One region of the Fervidobacterium islandicum genome, then DNA from elsewhere that is predicted to be linked to it. Evidence: riboswitches for the same ligand, from Rfam matches in the RefSeq annotation. Region 1 holds a riboswitch; the other holds the start of a gene.
What was found. Region 1 has a riboswitch for thiamine pyrophosphate ahead of NA23_RS01245 (thiamine ABC transporter substrate-binding protein). Riboswitches for the same ligand answer to the same signal wherever they lie in the genome.
Positions count from the first base shown of each region.

Region 1 (4,115 bases):
CTTGTAAGTAGATGGGGAGTTATGGTTCCTTTTGTTTTTATCTCCTCATACTTACTCCGTTTGGGTCCTGTTGGATTGTGGTTGTCATTCCCACTTTCCGAAGTTGCAGAAGTGCTCATCATGTGGATCGCTTTCGTTAAATCCGACTGGCATAAAAAACGTGTTGTTTAGCTTTGCTTTTTGTTCAACGAGTTAAAGATATAGTGAACGGTATATATGACCACTCCTATCGAAAGGGCGTAGACCAACAATCCCAAGTTTCCGCCCAGCTTGTCGAACAATAATCCTCCCACAAGCGGGCCAATGCCAAACAAAAGACCAATGACCATTTCGTGCAAAGCACCTTGCTTTCCGTGGTCTTCTTCTTCCGACAGCAGTCCGTAGAAAATTGCAAATGTGTACGGAACTGCATAGCTCAGCCCTGCAAAAAGTGCAGTAATAAAGAACATCACCGGTGTCTTTGCGAAAAACGCTATCAGCCCAGTAAGAGGAGCGACTGAAAGAAGTAACCCGCAGACAAGTTCGTTACCAACCCAACCTTTCCACGACTGGAGGACAACAAAAGTAAGCAACACCCCTATATTAGCTCCGACGGTCAAAAAGCCCGCATTTTCGAGCCTTAGCCTTTCAAGCATCATCAATTTAGGAAAGCTTGCCAGAACGGATGTGTAAATCAGACCACCAAGGAACAAAATGATCCTGTATTCCAGCCTTAGTCTTCTCATAGCCTGCTTGTTCATAACAACTGCGGCGTTTTGAGAATGCTCAAGAAGCTTTTTGGATGGAGGAAATATAATAATGTCTTTCTGCTTTTTGTAATCTATGTAAATCAACACACTTGTCAGACTAGAAACGATCAATCCCATAGTGAATATCACAAGCGGAGCCTTAACGGTAAGGAACGGACCAAACGCCACACCGATTATATTCCCCGTACTCCATGATAATGTGAATCTGCCAGTTATCGAAGGCGGGTCTATATTCAACAAACGCTCGGATTTTGCTATGAGCCCTTCCACTTGAGGAAAGAACGCTCCGAAAAATACCCCCTGGAGAATCGCAAATAAAACAAGCCTTCCCGGTGAATCTGCAGTAAATCCGATTATAGAGACAAAAAACAGGTAGGCCGATAGTATAGATATCATCTTCTTGTATCCGACCTTCGTACCAAGATGCCCCAGTGTGATGCTTGCAACAGCATATGCAATGGACAAAAAGAAGTTGATCAAACCAATTCCCGTAAAACTTAACCCCAATTTTGCCGCTGCAGAGTTTATGTACGTACTGTAAAGATAAGCCTGAATAGATATTACAAACGAAAGTAAATGCAGTTTATGGAATATCTGTTCTTTGTGTCTTATCATACCTAGTTAAACGCTCCCTTCGTACTAAAAGAATTCATTTGGATCAACAAACATATATCCCTTTGATAGCGCATATGGGACGAGTTCTTTGAGGATTTTCAGCGCTCTTTTACCTCTGTTTCGTCCATCGTGGAGCAGAATTATCGTCCCAGGTCTGATTTGCGATTTAAAGAACGCTATGACCTCTTCATCGGGTTTTTCAAGCCAATCACCAGCAGCTGACCAATTCAATGTAACATAACCGTATTTTTTCGCTATCTCACCAACCCAGTCCCTGTAATAACCTTCGGGCATTCTGAGGAACCTTATCTTTATCTCAGGCACTATATCTCTAACGTTATTTTCCGTGCGCTGGAGGTCTTGTTCAAGTGTTTCTTTCATCTCATCTATAGTTGCTGTCTTTTCTAACTTATAGTAACTTCTGTGACAATACGTATGAGTGCCGATTTCGTGCCCTTCCTCGTACTGCCTTTTCACGATGTTAGGATAGCTTTTGACCGTATCTCCCGAGACGAAAAATATCGCCTTTATGTTGTTCTCCTTTAAATAATCAAGGATCTCACCTGTGTAATTTCCAGGGCCATCGTCAATTGTCAACAGTAATTTAGGCTCTTCTGATGGTAGTTTCATGTACAGTTTACCAAGTTCCCATTTTGAACTTGAAGCAAACTTTGTGGTCTGAATTGCAGTGGTTGGTTTATCATTCAAATTGCACAACACACCAAAATCGTATGAATCATTCACAACATCAGAAGTAGCCATTTCGGTTGTCGTTTCATCATCGGAAGCGTACGCAGTCGTTATAGTCGTTGACGACTCAATTACGGGCTTAAACAACTTCGAATCGCTATGAGCAGAAGCAACTGACTTTTCCAACAATATTCCAGATTTCTCTTCTCTTGCATCATTTAACTGAAGCATCTCTTTTTCGTTTTGCACACTTTTTGGCTTACAAGAAGTGAAATTTGAAAAGACGATAAAAAGTATAACGACAGTTGATAGGATAGCAATGCAAATCCGAAAGCTTTTATTCTTCATACATTCTTTCTCCCTTATATATCAGACTTCTTTTTCTCATCTTCATTAATTATAGCAAGAAAATAATCACATCGGGAATTAAGTTTCATTGACAGCGGCTTAAGCTCGTGTTACAATAAACTTGAAAACCACATTTCCTGGAGGGGAGCTCCTGAATGCGGGGCTGAGAGGGGAACGTCAAGTTCCCGACCCTTCGAACCTGATCCGGGTAATACCGGCGGAGGGACCAGGGCAATGATAAAAGACACTCATTTAATCATCCCTCCGCTTAGCGTAAAGCAAATAAGCGGAGGGGTTTTTTATTTTCAAAGTCTTCGTGGAGGAGGGATTAGCATGGCAAGGTTTACAAAACTGATGGTAGCGCTTTTACTTCTGACGACGGTTTTCATATTCTCTGCTGAACTTGTTATTTACACATCGGACAGCTTTGCTGGAGGAATTGCAAAAGTGGTCGTTCCAAAATTTGAAAGGATGTACAAATGCAAAGTCAAAGTTGTAAGCTTCGGTTCGATGGGTGATGTGTTGGCAAGGATGATAGCTGAAAAAGGTTCGCCAAAAGCCGATGTAGTCATTGGATTGAACCCTCAACAGCTTCAAAAGGCAATAAAAGAAGGTTTACTCGAGAAATACCGTGCTAATAACTCAAAGAACCTTGTTTACAAGGGTTTTGTGAATGATTACGGAACGGTTTACGACTATGGTGCTTTAGCGATGATTTACAACGTTGAGAAGATAAAGAACCCTCCAAAATCGTTTAAAGACCTCCTGAAACCAGAGTATAAAGGTAAATTTGTGCTCATCGATCCAAGGACATCGAGCACAGGTTTAACCTTCTTGATGTGGACCATCGCTGCTCTCGGTGAAGACGGGGCAATGGACTTCTGGAAAGAGGTAAAAAGCAACGTGCTCACGTTCACAAGTGGCTGGAGCGCAGCATTTAAGATGCTTGAGACCGGCGAAGCGGATATGATAGTCAGCTACGCGACGGACGGTGCTTACAGCATGTACAAGTATGGTTCAATAAAGTACATGCCTGTCATTTTCGAAGAAGGAGCTTACGTACTTGAAGAATACGCAGCAATCGTCAAAGGAGCTAAAAACTTAGCTCTTGCCCGTGCGTTCATAGAATTCATGCTCACACCGGACTTCCAAAAAGAAGTCCCGCTGAACCAGTGGATGCTCCCTGTTATCAATATCGAACTGCCAGACGTATTCAAATACGTACCGACTATAAAGAAGATATTGAAACTCGATCCAAAAATCAACGACAGATTAGACGAGATACTTAAGAAGTGGGAAAAAACTGTTATCGGATAACAAGCGTACGAACGAACCACAAAAGCCTCTGGAGGTATCATCCTCCAGAGTTTTTTTCGTTCAATGGGCTTATGCGAAGTCGAACGAAAAGAACTTTTACGGAGTCTAAAATGTAGAGGGTGATTAAGAGACACCGTATATGGAGGCGAGTGTATGATGCTAACAAAATTCGCTTTCAAAGTGTTGGTTTTTCTGATAATTACACTTTTAACATCTCTTGCTTTTTGTCAGTTTCTTAAGGTGGGCTTGTTGCTTGGTGAACCTTACGCTTTTTGGGTTTCTAACAAACTTTCCGGAATCGAATTCGACCTTTGGCATGCCATTGGTGACGAGTTGGGATTACAGGTCGAATTCTACGTCCTGCCATTTGCAGCGCTTGATAACGCAATCCTTCCA
Region 1 covers NZ_CP014334.2:267,096-271,210, reverse strand. Annotated here, with positions in the region: gene NA23_RS01260 (MATE family efflux transporter) at 1-171, shown strand, start outside; gene NA23_RS01255 (MFS transporter) at 168-1,364, opposite strand; gene NA23_RS01250 (polysaccharide deacetylase family protein) at 1,389-2,402, opposite strand; TPP riboswitch at 2,534-2,645, shown strand; gene NA23_RS01245 (thiamine ABC transporter substrate-binding protein) at 2,736-3,719, shown strand; gene NA23_RS01240 (ABC transporter substrate-binding protein) at 3,873-4,115, shown strand, end outside.

Region 2 (4,115 bases), 480 kb from region 1:
CAACTAAATCCCCGATACGCACTTTGTCAAGACCATACTTTTTTATTTCCTCCTTATCGAGCGTATTCATATCGTAGTCGGTTGCTGCAGGATTACCTGCCCCTATACCAGAGCCTGTCAAATGCGCAGGAACTACAGCGGTAACTGGCACGTGGAGTTTTCCTTTCTTGAGCTTTATTGGAATTTTTTCAAACAGGCATGGGTCTATGTTCATAACCTTCACTTCTGGATAATCAAGAAGTTCCAAACCCTGCCCCCACGCTTTTATCTGTATCTTATCACCAATTGCTAACTTTTCCTTTTCAGGGAACCAAATAAGAATGTGATCTATACCTCCATGTTTTCCAATCACGTAGCCTTTCATGCCTTTTGCATCTCCGGATACTACCGTTGCTTCATTTCCTATGCATGCAAGAGCCATGCATGTGGGATTCAAATCTTTGTCTTTGTTCTTTGTGCTAACATCAGGTTCGATGTGATCACCGTGCATTTTGAAAGCGTTATCACCAAGCCCGAAGTTGTAAGTAATGCCTCCAACTCCCGGAAAGTAGAACGAATTACCATCACCATCGACAACAGGCATGCGAACCACAGGATGCGCTACTTCAACCAATATCGAAAGCTGGACAACCTGGTCTTTGTTGGTTTTAAGTATATCCGTTGTTTTCTCTTTTTTTAGTTCACCCATGTCTTCATCTCCCTTCCATCTGTAAGGCTCTTCGAAAAACGATCTATGCAATTTTTACCACTTGCTAATGTGGATTTTCTTTTCATCAACTTCTTCCAAAACGTGTGTGTCTTTTTGCTCGTCAGGATAACCGATACCTATCACGCACAAGACCCTATAACCTTCCGGAATGTGAAGTATTTCTTTAATCTTGGCTTCAACGGAAATACCATCTTGGAAACGTTCGTGTGCGTGACCCCAGCAACTGCCAAGTCCGTTTTCAACGCACAGAAGCTGTATGTATGTGGCCACGATAGAAGCATCTGAAAGCCAGGTAGAACTAGCTTCGTTTGCAGCAACAACGATACATGCAGGTGCTGTTTCAAGAAATGAAAACGCACCCTGCCTTGCTTTTTTAATTTCTTGGATCTTATCTCTATCACTCACAATAACCAGATCAACAGGTCTTGAGTTTCGGCCACTTGGAGCTAACAGGGAGTATTTTGCAATCTCTTTTAATAAATCGAAAGGCACGCTTTCCTGTTTAAATTTCCTTATACTTCTTCTTTTCAAAATCACTTCCCGAAGTTCCATTCTGTTCCCTCCCCTCAAAAAACAAATTGAAAGATTAGTTCGCTATTCAAACTTTCCAATATTTATTATACTACTTGTCTTAAGTTTTTGAACGATAAAAAGAAAGCTGTACACTATGTTGAAATGAGAAACTTTTCGTCAAATATCAAAGGGAACCGCTAAGCCTCAAATTTAAACGTTTTTTGGGATATTTTCCTAAACTTGACAAAACCGATTTCAAATGGTAAGCTCAAGTTAGACAGTTGAATACTATTAGCCCGAGGGGAGCTCCTGAATGCGGGGCTGAGAGGAAGGAGTCAATCCTTCGACCCTTCGAACCTGATCCGGGTAATACCGGCGGAGGGATTGGGCAAAAATGTGAGACAACTTGTATTACAAGCAGAAAATCAAATGTAGAAAGGTCCCTCCGAAGATGAAATTCGGAGGGACTTTTTTTTACACACTAAAAAAGGAGGTTGAACAACTTATGGGGAAAGATCTTACGATTTCAAAGCTCATTGTTGAGAACTTCTTCGAAAAGCTTTCAAACGCCTTGGAAGTTGATGTGGCAATTGCCGGATGTGGTCCTAGTGCTCTCACGCTTTCACTGGAGCTATCTAAGAAGGGCTACAAAGTTGCTATTTTTGAAGCAAAAAACGAGCCTGGTGGAGGTATTTGGGGCGGTGGAATGATGTTCAACGAAGTCGTGCTGGAATCTGAACTGGAAGGTTATCTTAAAGAACTCGGTATAAGGTTCAAAAAATTCGACGAGTTCATCGTTACCGATTCTGTTCATCTTGCTTCAGCCCTGCTCTACCATACAACGCTTGCAGGGACGATGATTTTCAACAACGTGTTTGTCGAGGACTTGGTGATGTACGATAGGAGAGTTTCTGGAGTCGTAATCAACTGGACACCAACTTTAAGGGAAAAGCTACACGTTGATCCAATAAGCATTGTCTCAAAGTTCACGGTCGATGGAACAGGTCACCCAGCCAATCTCGTGAAATTGCTATCAAAACGTGGGATAATTTCATCCATTGGTGGTTCCACCGAAGCTTCCTACAACTTCGGAATAGTCGGATACGAGTTTCCGATGGATGCAGAAAACGGCGAAAGATTTGTTGTTGAAAATACAAGGGAAATCTACCCCGGATTGTACATTGTCGGAATGGCGGCCGTGAGCGTTGGAGCAGGGCCAAGGATGGGACCGATATTCGGAGGAATGATAATGTCCGGTCTAAGGGCTGCCGAACTCATATCCAACGAACTAAGAAAGATGGGAGGGAGCGACGATGAGCGATAGGTTCATGACACAAATGCAGATGGCTCGGAACAATATAGTTTCTGAAGAGATGAGAATCTGCGCGTTGGGTGAAGGAGTACCTGTCGAAGTGATTATGGAAAAGCTGGCAAACGGTCAGGCTGTCATTCCAAAGAACAGATTGCACAACATCAGTAAACCGAAGGTTATCGGTTCTAATTTCTCAGTAAAGGTGAACGCGAACATAGGAACGTCTTTTGGGTACTCGTCTCTCAAGGAAGAACTGGAAAAGTTGAACGTTGCCCTTAGTGCCGGTGCTGATTCAGTTATGGTGCTATCAACTTGGGGTAATCTATCGGAGATGAGGAGAATCATCGTTGAGAACTCACCGGTACCCGTTGGCTCGGTTCCCATTTACGATTCGGCGGTCAAAGCATATGAGGAAGGAAAGAACGTCATCGATTTTTCAGAGAAAGATTTTATAGACATGGTTTATGCTCATGCCAAAGATGGCATAGATTTCATGACCATCCATGTTGGAATCACTAAGGATGTGTTAAAAAAGCTCAAAGACAGTAAGCGGATTCTAAAGATCGTGAGTCGAGGTGGGGCTATTATCGCAGGATGGATGATAAAGAACAATAGGGAGAATCCGTTCTATGAGCATTTCGATGAGATACTTGATATAGCTGCGGAATTCGACATCACGCTGAGCTTAGGCGACGGGATGAGACCAGGCGCTGTGGTTGATGCAACCGACCCTCAGCAGTTGGAAGAGCTCTTTGTCATGAGTCAACTTGTGGATAGGGCAAGGGAAAAAGGTGTCCAAGTGATGTTAGAAGGTCCTGGACATGTACCACTGAACGAGATAGAAACCAACGTGAAGTTGATGAAAAAGATAGGTAAGGGAGCTCCCATATTCTTACTTGGCCCACTTCCGACAGACCGAGGAGTGGGGCATGATCACATAGTGAGCGCAGTTGGAGCCGCCTTCGCTGCTTATCACGGCTGCGATTTCATCTGTTACGTAACTCCTGCCGAACACGTGGCACTACCGGATGTAGAAGATGTTAAGTACGGCGTAATTGCTTCAAAGATAGCTGCGGTTATCGCTGATGTTGCAAGGGGCAATAAGAAAGCGCTGGAATTGGAACATCAAATGGCTTTGGCGCGAGCAAGATTCGATTGGAACAAAATGTTCGAACTCGCGATACATTCCGAGGATGCAAAAAAGAAACTGAAATCCAGACCATACGAGTCTGAAGGATGTTCCATGTGCGGTCCTTTTTGTGCTATTAAAGTCACTAAAGATTTTTCGGAAGGTAAGATAACAGTTATGATGTAACTGTTCAGGTGATGTGGCACTATGAGCTTGAAAAGAAAAAGAAAATGTGTTTCTACAAGTTTAATTCGAGCTAATGTCTCGCTTCTCAAAACTCTTCCAAATTCAACGCATTACGAACTTACCTTTTTCAAAAAGGAGGACCTTCCAGTTGTCCTTGATTTTTTAAATGAGAAGGGTGCTACTTTTGGTATTCACGCACCGTTTGTTTTCAGATACCAAGCTGTTCATCCCAATCCATCTTCGCTTTCAACCGAACTAAGAAAAGA
Region 2 covers NZ_CP014334.2:752,026-756,140, forward strand. Annotated here, with positions in the region: gene NA23_RS03530 (DUF4438 domain-containing protein) at 1-688, opposite strand, end outside; gene NA23_RS03535 (nitroreductase family protein) at 743-1,261, opposite strand; TPP riboswitch at 1,512-1,624, shown strand; gene NA23_RS03540 (sulfide-dependent adenosine diphosphate thiazole synthase) at 1,728-2,546, shown strand; gene thiC (phosphomethylpyrimidine synthase ThiC) at 2,551-3,849, shown strand; gene NA23_RS03550 (TIM barrel protein) at 3,871-4,115, shown strand, end outside.
Region 2: linked by a shared signal. The riboswitch ahead of NA23_RS03540 (sulfide-dependent adenosine diphosphate thiazole synthase) and the one ahead of NA23_RS01245 (thiamine ABC transporter substrate-binding protein) in region 1 are both predicted to bind thiamine pyrophosphate.